3 regions of the Shewanella sp. SM20 genome follow, and region 3 is predicted to be linked to each of the others. Evidence: predicted binding sites of a transcription regulator. Region 3 holds the regulator's gene; each other region holds the start of a gene.
The links. Region 3 encodes MetJ, which represses methionine synthesis genes. Its sites were predicted from a motif close to TAGACGTCTAGACGTCTA; they were not measured.
Positions count from the first base shown of each region.

Region 1: the regulator MetJ is predicted to act here: its motif matches at 1,652-1,669, upstream of metH (methionine synthase).
Region 2: the regulator MetJ is predicted to act here: its motif matches at 2,357-2,374, upstream of msrA (peptide-methionine (S)-S-oxide reductase MsrA).

Region 1 covers NZ_JAKKRK010000057.1:5,200-9,463, forward strand. Annotated here, with positions in the region: gene metH (methionine synthase) at 1-1,527, opposite strand, end outside; gene L5M18_RS19210 (histidine phosphatase family protein) at 1,797-2,522, shown strand; cobalamin riboswitch at 2,744-2,920, shown strand; gene L5M18_RS19215 (ABC transporter ATP-binding protein) at 3,020-3,907, shown strand; gene L5M18_RS19220 (FecCD family ABC transporter permease) at 3,904-4,264, shown strand, end outside.
Region 2 covers NZ_JAKKRK010000002.1:197,589-201,852, reverse strand. Annotated here, with positions in the region: gene L5M18_RS01880 (thiamine pyrophosphate-dependent dehydrogenase E1 component subunit alpha) at 1-859, opposite strand, end outside; gene astE (succinylglutamate desuccinylase) at 1,022-2,056, opposite strand; gene msrA (peptide-methionine (S)-S-oxide reductase MsrA) at 2,387-2,866, shown strand; gene pgm (phosphoglucomutase (alpha-D-glucose-1,6-bisphosphate-dependent)) at 2,983-4,264, opposite strand, start outside.
Region 3 covers NZ_JAKKRK010000060.1:12,251-16,514, reverse strand. Annotated here, with positions in the region: gene L5M18_RS19700 (4Fe-4S dicluster domain-containing protein) at 1-495, shown strand, start outside; gene nrfD (NrfD/PsrC family molybdoenzyme membrane anchor subunit) at 498-1,445, shown strand; gene L5M18_RS19690 (sulfite exporter TauE/SafE family protein) at 1,552-2,295, opposite strand; gene metJ (met regulon transcriptional regulator MetJ) at 2,377-2,691, opposite strand; gene metB (cystathionine gamma-synthase) at 2,904-4,067, shown strand; gene L5M18_RS19675 (bifunctional aspartate kinase/homoserine dehydrogenase II) at 4,079-4,264, shown strand, end outside.

The sequences.
Region 1 (4,264 bases), on a different contig from region 3:
GATTTTACGCGCTTTAGTGTCGGCCTGACCCTGTTCGTCGAACGCCATGATAATGGCCGCCGCGCCGTAGCGTTTCACTAAGGTGGCTTGCTCGATAAACTTGGCTTCGCCTTCTTTAAGGGAAATCGAGTTAACTATGCCCTTGCCTTGAATACATTTGAGGCCAGCTTCGATCACTTCCCACTTAGAGGAGTCGATCATAATAGGTACGCGACTGATGTCGGGCTCAGAGGCAATCAAGTTTAAAAACTTGTGCATGATCTCGGCGCCATCGAGCATGCCTTCGTCCATGTTGATGTCGATGATTTGCGCGCCGCTTTCGACCTGCTCGCGGGCGACATCGAGCGCCTGCTCAAACTTGCCTTCTTTGATCAGCTTTAAAAACTTGGCCGAACCTGTAACGTTGGTGCGCTCACCCACGTTAACGAACAGGGATTGGGCGTCGATAGTCAGTGGTTCCAAACCGGCTAAGCGGCAAGCTACGGGAATATCGGGCAACACGCGCGGGTTATGTCTGTCGACCGCTTCACGGATCACGCGGATATGTTCAGGCGTACTACCACAACAACCACCGATAATATTGAGCATGCCTTCGCGCGCCCAATCTTCGATCACGTTCGCCATATCCTCTGGGGTTTCATCGTAACCGCCAAACTCGTTCGGCAGGCCTGCATTCGGATGCGCCGACACATAACACTCGCTGATGCGGGATAATTCTTCCACATAGGGGCGCAATTCTTTTGGCCCAAGTGCACAGTTAAGACCGATAGATAAGGGCTTGATATGACGAAGGGAATTGTAAAAGGCTTCGGTCGTTTGGCCAGTCAGTGTGCGGCCAGAGGCATCGGTAATGGTGCCCGAAATCATGATCGGCAATCTGTCTTTAGAATGCTGACCAAATAAGTCATCGAATACGGATTCAATTGCGAACAGCGCGGCTTTGGCGTTTAAGGTATCGAATATGGTCTCGACCATAATGATATCCGCGCCGCCTTCAATCAGCGCCTTAGTAGATTCTTTGTAAGCAGTCACTAACTCATCGAAGCTGACGTTGCGATAGCCAGGGTCGTTCACATCAGGGCTAATCGAACACGTACGGTTAGTGGGGCCTAACACACCGGCGACGTAGCGTGGAATGCCTGTGGCAGCAAAGGCTTCATCACAGGCTTCACGGGCGAGGCGCGCGCCGACTAAGTTAATTTCGGCGGACAGCGACTGCATGTCGTAGTCGGCCATGGCAATAGTAGTAGCATTAAAGGTGTTGGTTTCAATGATGTCGGCACCGGCGTTTAAGTAGTCGGTGTGAATCTGTTTGATGATGTGGGGTTGCGACAACACCAATAAATCGTTGTTGCCTTTGACGTCAGTGTGCCAATCTTTAAAGCGTTCGCCGCGATAGTCCTCTTCTTCCAGCTTGTAGCCTTGGATCATAGTGCCCATGGCACCGTCTAAGATCAGAATGCGCTCTGCAAGCTGTTTGCGTATGTCTGCCAATATCTGGCCGGCTTTGGTAGAGGGTATCGTCATAAATAATTACCTTAAATACAGCTAAGTTAAGTCCAAAAATCGGCCATTGTTATGCTAAGTGCATTTTATTGTCGTCAGCCGACATTTTTTGAATACTTGTTCTTAAAAATTTGTTTTGGACATTTAAACGTATAGACGTCCATAATACGCGACTTATGATTGTCAGGGCAAGATGAAAGTCAAAGGCATTAGGAGCGAGAATCGAGAATCAAGAATTTAGGCCCTCGGCTTTAGTTCTTAGTATCTAGTCCCTAACTAAAAAGGCATATATGAAACAAGTTCGATTGTTATTGTTGCGCCACGGTGAGTGTGAAGGCGGCGCCATTTTACGCGGCCGTGTGGATGTGCCTTTAAGCGAAAAGGGCTGGCAGCAAATGTCGGCAGCGGTTGAGGCGCAGGCAAGTACCTGTAGCGCGATTTACAGTTCGACTTCACGCCGCTGCGCCGAATTTGCCCAAGCCTTTGCCGCCGAATTGCATTCGACGGCGGCGCTGGTATCTGAGTCAAGGCCATTGCAGGCGCAGTTTTTGTCGGGTTTACAGGAAATTGATTTTGGTGATTGGGACGGTCGTCGACTCGATGAGCTGTATCAGCAAGAGGGCGAACGTTTAGCGGCCTATTGGCAAAACCCTTGGCAAACTCCGCCACCCAATGGTGAAACTATGGCAAGTTTTGAGTCGCGGGTGAATGGGACGATTGACCAGATACTCGCCGCTGAGTTTGAACGATTGACCCTTGACTCACATAAAATGGGTAATGAAAACAGTACCGTTAATGAAAACTGTGACAATATGCCAGCCACTCAAGTGTGGGTCGTGACCCACGGCGGGGTGATCCGTCACTTAATGGCGCGTGCCTTAGGGGTTGAACGGGCGGTGGGGTTTTATAGTCAACTCGATTTACCCGTGGCGGCCGTGGTGAGCATTAATGTGCTGCAAGATGAACTGGGTGCCTGCTATTGGCGTTTAGCTTGGCCGAGTGGGCGCAGGTGTTGAGGCCTTATTTCACGACCTAGGAGTTATGGTGTAGGCGTGATTGTTTGGCGAGAATAAGCTGACATGAAAATATTCTGATTTAAACAGCATTGCCTAATAGGATAGATGTAGGATAATGCTTTTCCCTGACGTTTGAACGAGATAGCGTATTACATGCGCAATGAGTGATAACGTCGCAGAAATAGGTGTTGGGAATAGACTCTCTTTGTTCGAATCGCTCCGTTGTTTTTATTCACAGTGGCGTTGTTAACAAAGAGCATATCAACCCAAATATAATAGGGAATCGGGGAGCTGCTCGTCAGTCAGCCCGAACTGTGCCCGCAACTGTGAGTAGTGAAAAAGATCTCGAATCTTCTTCCCTACGAGTCAGGAGACCTGCCTATTTCTGTTATCGCTGCGTGCAGCCTTAGTTCTCGAGCGGGTGACTCGAGGGAGCAGATGACAATGTGCACAACCTTTTTTTATACAGGTTTGGACTCGATAGGAGCGCCGCTTAGGTGAAACTTTCCGCAATCCAAACTAATAGCCCCGTGAATGTGAATGATAGTGACACTAACCCGTCATTGAGCCCGTCAGTCGCGCTCAATGTGAGCCAGTTGAGCTGGTGTATCGATGGCAAAACCATTCTTTCCAATATTAACTTTACGCTGCCAACGGGGCAGATGCTGGGGTTGATTGGCCCTAACGGTGCGGGCAAGTCTAGCTTGTTGCGATGTTTGTATCGGTTTGTTCGCCCGACTCAGGGCAAAATTACCCTTTTTGATCAAGATATTGAGCGTTTGTCGCCCAAGGCGTTTGCCTGTCGCGTTGCCGTAGTGCAGCAGGATACACCGCACTATTTTGACCTCACCACAGAGCAATTGGTCAGCATGGGCTTAACGCCCCACAAGGGCATGTTCGATACCAATTCGAGCTGTGATACTGAGCGTATTGCTAAGGCTTTAGAGAAAGTCGGCTTGAGCCATAAGATGCACCAACAATATGAGCACTTATCTGGCGGTGAAAAGCAACGCGCCTTAATTGCCCGCGCCATAGTGCAGCAGCCGCAGCTTTTAATCCTCGATGAGCCAACGAACCACCTCGATGTGCGCTATCAAATTCAAATCCTCGAATTGGTGCGTAGTCTTGGCATCAGCGTGATTGCCTCTATTCATGATCTTAATTTAGCCAGTGCCCTGTGCGACAGTTTGTTGTTGATCCATAACGGGGAAGTCAGCGCTATGGGGACGCCAACCGAAGTATTAACCGAGGCGCGAATTGGCGATGTGTTTGGCGTGTGTGCTCAGGTATCGCCCCATCCACAACATAAAAAGCCCTTAATCAGCTATTTTTATGGTTACCACCATATAGATCATGGCCTGAACGAGCGAGGCGAGGGTGGATGACTCAGGGGAGTAAACAATATTTCATCTCATATTTGGGACGTATCGTGACACCGTTGACGAGACAACAACTGATGCTGCTCGTATTAGGTGTCATCACTTTGATAACGCCTATTGCCGCGACGAGTTTTGGTGCGGCGAACATCAGTTTTACGGATGTTATTCAAGTATTTATCAATAAGGCGACGAACCTCACTCAAGCCAATGGCATGACTGAGCGCATTGTGATGGAGCTCAGGCTACCGCGCATTTTACTGGCTTTTGTGGCGGGTGCGGGTTTGTCACTGGCGGGCAGTGTGTTGCAAACCGTGACTCGCAATCCGCTCGCCGATCCCTATTTGTTTGGCATTAGCTCTGGCG
Region 2 (4,264 bases), on a different contig from region 3:
AAGAAGAGTGTGCGCCGAGACGGTAAGTCATGGCTTCAATCAGCACAGGCGCATTATGCTCAATCGCATAGGCACGGGCTTGCTGGGTTGCCGCTAACACGGCCAACATGTCATTGCCGTCTACACGAATGGTGTGCATGCCATAACCCACACCGCGGCTGGCAATACCGTTTCCAGCAAACTGCTCTTCAGTGGGGGTAGAAATCGCGTAGCCATTGTTACGACAGAAGAAAATCACTGGGCATTTCAGTACCGCGGCCATGTTTAGGCCAGCATGAAAATCCCCTTCCGATGCAGCGCCTTCGCCAAAATAACAAACCGCGACTTTGCGCTTACCTTGCATTTTTAAGCTGTAGCCCACACCAGTCGCCTGCGGGATTTGCGTGGCTAACGGTGAAGAAATCGTTTGATAATGCAATGCCGCACTGCCGTAATGGATTGGCATTTGTCGACCTTTACCAAGATCTTTCTCGTTACTGAACATCTGATTCATAAACTGTTCAGTGGTAAAGCCGCGATAACGCAGCGCCGCATGCTCGCGATATTGCGCGAGGATCACATCTTCTTGATCGAGTGCGGCCACACTGCCGACAATCGCCGCTTCTTCACCCGTACAGGTCATGTAGAAGCTGATGCGCCCTTGACGCTGGGCGCCAAGCATACGTTCATCAAGTACCCGAGTGAATACACAGGTATCGTAAATTTTAGTGGCTAAGGTTTCATCTATCACAGGCAAAACCGCGGTTTCATAAGTGGTGCCGTCGGCTTGTAGAATTCGAAGGATAGGAATGTGTAGCGATGCCTTATCCAAGAAGCCGACACGGTGCACTGTATCAGTGTTGAGTGTTGCTTTGCTCATATTGTGCTCTTGTTATCTCATTACGCATCAAAGCGTTTTGATGCGTCTGTTTATACGAATATGCCCGACGAACATTACGTTAACGTAAACTACCTATCAACCATTGGCATAGCTCAAACCACAAGTTATCCCTGCCACGCATGTATATATTGCTTTACAAGCCTAACGCACGTCCGCATTCACCGCAGGGATCAGGCAAATCACAGTGCGATTGCCAATAGGCACTTTGGCATTAGGGAACACGACAGACTCAAACTCATGTTCCACTTTAATTTCTTGCCCACCTTCCCGCGCTAAAACAAAGCCCTTCGGGAAAGATCTGAAGTTTTCGACATCAGTTGCGAAGGTAAATTCAAAATCATCGAAATGTTTATTGATAACGCGGCACACTTGGTACAAGTTAACCTTATCGGCATCAAATGCATCCAGCTCCAACGGCTTAGCGGTGATCAAGCGCATGAACATTTCATGGGTGGCGATAAAACGCGTCATGTCGTTCTGCCCCATGGGATACACTTTGCCAAGCTCAATGGTAAAGGCATCGGCACCGTAGCGTTCAGAGGAAAAATAGCTGAAGGTCGTGGTCGGTTCATGGTGGAAAAGTACTGTATCGACGCCGCTTGCGGCTAAAAACATAATTTGCTCGCCGCTAAAGGCGCGCCCAGGACGATAGGGATAGATAGCGAACTTTTCATGCTTCGAGGCGCGCATCGCCGTGTGCAGATCATAATGGATGCGCTGACGTTCATCGGCAACCGCAGTATAAAAACGATCGACATAGGCTTCGAGTTTTTTCGCGCGTACTCGCTCAGGGTTCACTAACCCTGGTGGATTGGAATGCTCACCACTAAAGAGACGATTCATGTTTTCGTCAATAATCCGCGTGCCGTTATTAATCGCTAATGGGTTACCAATGAGAAATAAAGTGCGCTGCTTTGCGATGATCTTTTTCTGTAGAAGTTGTTTAATTAAGCTATTGCAGAGTTCAATGGGCGCGGTCTCGTTACCGTGAACACCGCAGGAAAGCACAATATCTTTTCCTTCATTCTGTATTGGTTCGAAAACAATAACACCGGTATCCCACACTTCCACTTGAGTATGATCGCCTAAGTTAAATGAAAATTCGCCATCGAACTGTTCAGGATGGGCTAAGGTGAGCGCTAAAAAATCCTTTGAATCTAACAGAGCTTGTAACACAGAATTCTCCTTATAATGATGTGTAACAGTATTGGCGCAATAGCATAAGTACAGGCAGTAATAACCACTTAAGCATTTATCTCACCGCGGTTAGTCTCACTCGCACCTAAAAAACGGCTTCAATACTAACACATGTTTTTAGTGCTGTTCTCAGACATTTATTGCCGTAGGACCCAGTTTTAAGCGGAATGACATTCAACTAAGCTGATTGTTAAATTCTTAGGACATTCCCTAAGAATTTCCCATGATAAATATTCCAGTTTGAGGCTTGCTTTTGCACTCAAGTTTTATCACAATCCTTAGCCATCTAGACTTCTATTGGATTTAATTATGGCGTTAGCAACCTTTGGTGCCGGCTGTTTCTGGGGCGTAGAGTATTTTTTTAGACAAGTGTACGGCGTATCGAATGCCACCTGCGGCTATATGGGCGGCAATAATGCAGCGACGACCTATGAAGAAGTCAAAAAAGGCAAAACGGGCCATGCCGAAGTGGTGCAAGTGGAATTCGATCCCGCCCTTGTCAGTTATGAAGACTTGCTCGATGTATTTTGGAAAAACCACAATCCAACGAGTCTGAACATGCAAGGCGGAGATATTGGCACCCAATATCGCAGCACCATTTTCTTCCACGACCGTGAGCAAAAAGCAGCCGCAGAAGCCTCAAAGTTAGCTTTTGCCCGCTCGGGCCGTTGGGGATTACGCCATATCGTCACTGAAATAGTGCCACTTCAACAGTTCCATGTGGCTGAGGAATATCATCAAAATTACATCGATAAGAATAACTTACCGAGTTGTCATATCGAGTACTAAATACGGTCAAATCAGAATGAGATCAACTACTCACAGCTGAATTAGACACAAACAAAAACGCACTCAAATCTGAGTGCGTTTTTTATTTTGAGACGTTAGCTAAACCTACTACTGCATTAAGCGTTTAGCGCCTTATCAATTAATGCCTGCGCATCTTTAATGATCTCAGCCAAATGCTGCTCACTGATAAAACTCTCGCCGTAGATCTTAAATAACGCTTCAGTGCCCGATGGACGCGCGGCAAACCACCCATTAGCTGTGGTAACTTTGATGCCGCCAATGGCCGCATTATTGCCTGGCGCATGGGTTAACACGTTTTCGATTGTCTCACCTGCAAGCACAGTGGCATTTAAGGTGTCAGCATTGAGCAAAGCAAACTTGGCTTTGTTTTCAAGACTGATTGGGCTATCGATACGCTTATAGAAACTTTGGCCAAATTGTTTTACTAACTCTTGGTGACGTTGACCAGGGGTTTTACCTGTCACCGCAAGAATTTCTGCGGCAAGTAACCCTAAAATGAAGCCGTCTTTATCCGTACACCAAGTAGAGCCATCACGGCGTAAAAATGCCGCGCCAGCACTCTCTTCACCGCCAAAGGCGATTGTGGCTTCGGCTAAACCGTCGACAAACCACTTAAAGCCCACTGGCACTTCGAGTAACGTTTTGCCGTGGAAAGCACAGATTTTATCGATAAGCGCACTCGATACTAAGGTTTTACCTATGGCTAAGGTATCGCTCCAATCTGGTCTGTGTGTCAGTAAATAATCAATAGCGACCGCAAGATAATGATTCGGATCCATCAAACCCGTACCAGGGCAAACTATGCCGTGACGGTCATAATCGGGATCATTACCAAGGCATAAATCAAAGGATTCTTTATGGGCGAGTAACCCGGCCATCGCGTAGGGAGATGAGCAATCCATGCGGATTTTGCCGTCTTTATCCAGCGGCATAAAGCTAAAGCTTGGGTCAACTTTATCATTAACTAACGTGATATCGAGCCCATAACGCGCGGCAATCGGTGCCCAATAGAAAATCCCTGAACCACCGAGCGGGTCAACGCCGATACGCAGCTTAGCGTTGGCAATCGCCTGCATGTCGATAACATTTTCTAAATCAGCCACATAGGGCGTGATCAAATCAATGGCGTTGACATAGCCTGATGCCAGCGCTTTGGCATACGCTAATTTTTGCACGCCAGCTAACGCTTGGCGCAAGTAATCATTGGCCCGCGATTCAATCCAAGCCGTGATATTACCTTCGGCCGGTCCACCATGGGGTGGATTGTACTTGATGCCACCGTCCTGAGGAGGATTATGGGAAGGCGTAATGATCAAACCATCGGACAATGCCGCACCCGTAATATTGGCTTCGCGATTGGCGCAAATCACCCCATGG
Region 3 (4,264 bases):
CGCAGTGAAAATGGTGTACCCGAAGGCGTAACTCGTCTGCAAGTGCGTGTGGAAGGCCCCTTTGGTGAGATGCCCAATCTGCATTTCAAATATCACAGGGTATCTTGCCAGCAATGTGAAGATGCACCCTGCGTTAAAGTGTGCCCAACAGGCGCGGCCTATGTGGGTGAAGATGGCATTATCTCTATCCATACCGAGAAGTGTGTCGGCTGTATGTACTGTGTGGCAGCGTGCCCCTATAAAGTGCGCTTTATGAACCCAGAAACCAAGGCGGCGGATAAGTGTAACTTCTGTAAAGACAGTCGTTTAGCGCGGGGCGAAGAGCCAGCGTGTGTGACTGTGTGTCCAACCGATGCCTTAGTGTTTGGTGATGCTAATGATCCACGCAGTGAAGTGGCCATCATGCTCAACACTAAAATCACTTACCAAGATAAAACCCATTTGGGCACTAAACCTAGGGTATATCGCGTTCCTACCAAAAGAGGGGGGATTTGATTATGAACAATACTTGGGGCGACATGGCGCAATATGATCCTGTCACTTGGCACTGGGTCATCGCCGTTTACCTGTTTATGGCGGGGTTATCCGCGGGCAGTTTACTGATTGGCATTGGTTTGCGCTGGGCGAATAAGGAACTCAGCGCGGGAGCTGAAAGCAGCATTCTTAAGGCGGCAGCCATTATTGGGCCTGTAGCAATTAGCTTAGGTCTAGCTTGTTTAGTGTTTGACTTAACCAAACCATTCCACTTTTGGTTGATCTTAATTCACTATAACTTCCAGTCTGTGATGGCAATCGGGGTGCTGGCGCTGCTGGCGTATTCTCCCTTGGCCTTTGCATACGCCATTATTGTGCTGCGGGATGACTTACCAAAATGGGGTTTGGGTTTCCTAACACCTATCGCTAAGTTACTTATGCCATTTCGAAAGCTGATTGAAGTATTGTTGTTTGTCCTCGCCATTGGCGTAGGGGCTTACACTGGCTTCTTAATTTCGGCGATGAATGCCTATCCTATGCTCAACACTGCGGTACTGCCTGCGCTGTTTTTAGTGTCAGGTCTATCGGCGGGCGCTGCGGCAAATGCGGTACTGGCGTTGCTGATGTTTAAGACGGACAGCCACGACAAAACCTTAGTGAAGATGCACGGTTTAGAATTGCCTGTGATGGCGATTGAAATTTTGTTCCTGTTCATGTTGTTCTGCGCCTTGTACTTCAAGGGCGGCGCGGCGGCTGCGGCCTTAGCATCGTTAACTTCTGGGTTATGGGCAAGCGTGTTCTGGATAGGCGTTGTCGGTATAGGTTTTGGTATTCCATTGCTGTTTATGCTGCTACCCGCCGCGACTCGCCACACTAAGGGCGCGATGATCATGGTGGCTTGTGCGAGCTTAACGGGCGTACTCGCCTTAAGACACTTTATTGTGTACGCAGGGCAAAGCTATTTAAGCTGAGTGTAATCTAGCTTTACATATTGATAGATAAAGAAAAAGCACTGGCAATGTCAGTGCTTTTTTATTGTTTGAATCTTGAGAAGGTTTGCCAGTACAAGCAGGACGCTTATTGGGGTAATAACTCAATAACCGACTTCACCGTTAGCACTAAGGCGCTGATACTGCACAGGACTAACGTTGCCATCTTTGTCTTCTCTTTATCGACACGGCCCACTAATCGTCCTGCGACTAAGTAACCTAAAATCACTGAGGGGAGCAGCATCAACGACAGCCACAGATGTTTTAATTCTAATAAGCCAGTGATCGCTAAAATGATCAGTGCAATCATGGAGCTAAAAATGAAGAAGGCCGACAGGGCTGCACGAAACTGCGAGGCATCTTTGCCTGCCAACAAAATCGCCATCGGCGGGCCACCAATCGCGGCGATATTGCCGAAGATCCCTGAAACCACGCCCGCACCGAAGAGGGTTTTCTTATTCACTGGCAGGCTGAATTTATACAGGCTGAGGATCACTGCGACAGTCACAATAGCGGCGATGGATAAACCGAGTATGGGTTGAGGCGCAAACAGTAATAAACTCGCGCCGATAAAACCACCGGGCACGCGGCCTATGAGCGCATATTGCAAGCCATTGAATTCTAAGTGACCGCGTTCACGCACTAAGGTCAGCAGGGCGATGGAGAAACCCATAGCAATAACAGGCGCAGGTACAAGTTGTGGATCGACGATATACAGCAAAGGACTGGCGACAACCGCTAGGCCAAACCCAATCAGGCTCTGGGTTAAGGCGCCAAGAAACACAATCAGTGAGGCCAGGGCGAGAGTCTGTGGATCTATCATAGAAAACATAGGATTCCATATAAACAAAAAGGGATCGTTAACGATCCCTATTGATGAGCACTGTGATGTAACTTTGCCAGCGACAAGTCGCTATTCCATGTCTTCCCACTCGATCCCCATCTCGTCCATCAGCAACTTGGCTTCGGCGGGAATGCTGTCTGGGCTATCTTTTGACAGATCTTCATCGTTAGGCAATGGCTGGCCAGTGTAGGCGTGCAAAAATGCCTCACACAACAGCTCGCTGTTGGTGGCGTGACGCAAATTATTGACCTGACGACGAGTTCGTTCGTCCGTAAGGACCTTAAGCACTTTGAGCGGAATAGACACAGTAATTTTTTTTACTTGTTCATTCTTCTTGCCATGTTCAGCATAGGGGCTGATGTATTCCCCATTCCATTCAGTCATTGACTCACCTGTTATAACGCTAAATTCGGGGCAGATTTTAAACCCTTACAAAGAACAGTCAAATTATTGCTACTATTTCTTTGTGATTGCAAACAGATTTCTTTATGTTCAGACGTCTAAACGTCTTCACGCCTATTGACGATAGCGTTGGGCTTAGGTACATTTAGACGTCCAGACATCTCTATCAGTCTACCGAATTTAGGAGTCCACCCATGGCAGAGCGTCAATTAGCCACACTGGCAGTGCGTCAGGGTATCGAAAGCGATACTCAATATGGCGCAGTTGTGCCACCGATTTATTTGTCGACTAATTACGCCTTCGATGGTCATAAAAATCCCCGCGAATTCGATTACAGTCGTTCAGGCAACCCAACACGCTGCATTTTAGGCGAAGCATTAGCGCAATTAGAAAAGGGCGCCACTGGGATAGTGACGTGCACTGGCATGGCGGCCATCACCTTAGTGACGACCTTGCTCGGCCCCGATGACCTATTGGTTGTGCCCCATGATTGCTATGGCGGTTCCTACCGTTTATTTACCAACTTGGCGAAGAAAGGCCAGTTTAAGCTCATTGTGGTCGACCAAACCGACAGCCAAGCGTTAGCCGCCGCTATTGCGCAGAATCCTAAGATGGTGTGGCTCGAAACCCCATCAAACCCGTTATTGCGTGTGGTGGATATCGAAGCCATTGCTAAGGCGAGCCATGGTGTCGGCGCGCTGGTGGTGGTCGATAACACCTTTTTATCGCCGATATTGCAACAACCCCTATTGTTAGGCGCGGATATCGTTATCCACTCCACCACTAAATATATCAATGGTCACAGCGATGTGGTCGGCGGCGCTGTGGTCGCCAAAGACGCGCAAATCGGCGAAAGCTTACATTGGTGGTCGAACACTCTAGGCTTAACGGGGTCAGCCTTCGACAGTTATCTGACCCTGCGCGGCCTACGTACCTTAGCTGTGCGTATTCGCGAGCATCAAGCCAATGCCCAGCGTATTATTGAGTTATTAACGCAAAGCCCTGTGGTGAGTAAAGTCTATTACCCAGGGCTTGCGGATCATCCAGGTCACGCCATTGCGGCCAAGCAACAACAGGGCTTTGGCGCTATGCTGAGCTTTGAGCTCAAAGGCGGCGAGGCCGAAGTGGTGGCCTTTTTAGGTGCACTCAGCTTATTTAGCGTGGCGGAAAGTTTAGGTGGCGTCGAAAGTTTAGTGGCAGTGCCCGCCACTATGACCCACAGAGCCATGGAGCCGCAAGCGCGCTTCGAGGCTGGTATTAAGGACACCCTATTGCGTCTATCGGTGGGTATTGAAGATGCCGCCGATTTAGTTGCAGATATTCAAGCAGGATTAGCCGCCGTTGCGGCTTGTCAGTAGAGGAATAATAGATGGCACGTTGTCACTTACATAAATTTGGTGGCTCCAGTTTAGCGGATGCCGATTGTTATCGCCGAGTCGCCCATATCCTGTTAACCCACGGTCATAGTGATGATCTCGTGGTGGTCTCTGCGGCGGGTAAAAGCACGAATTTCCTGTATAAATTATTAGCGCTGCGTGATGCGGGTCAGCTATGG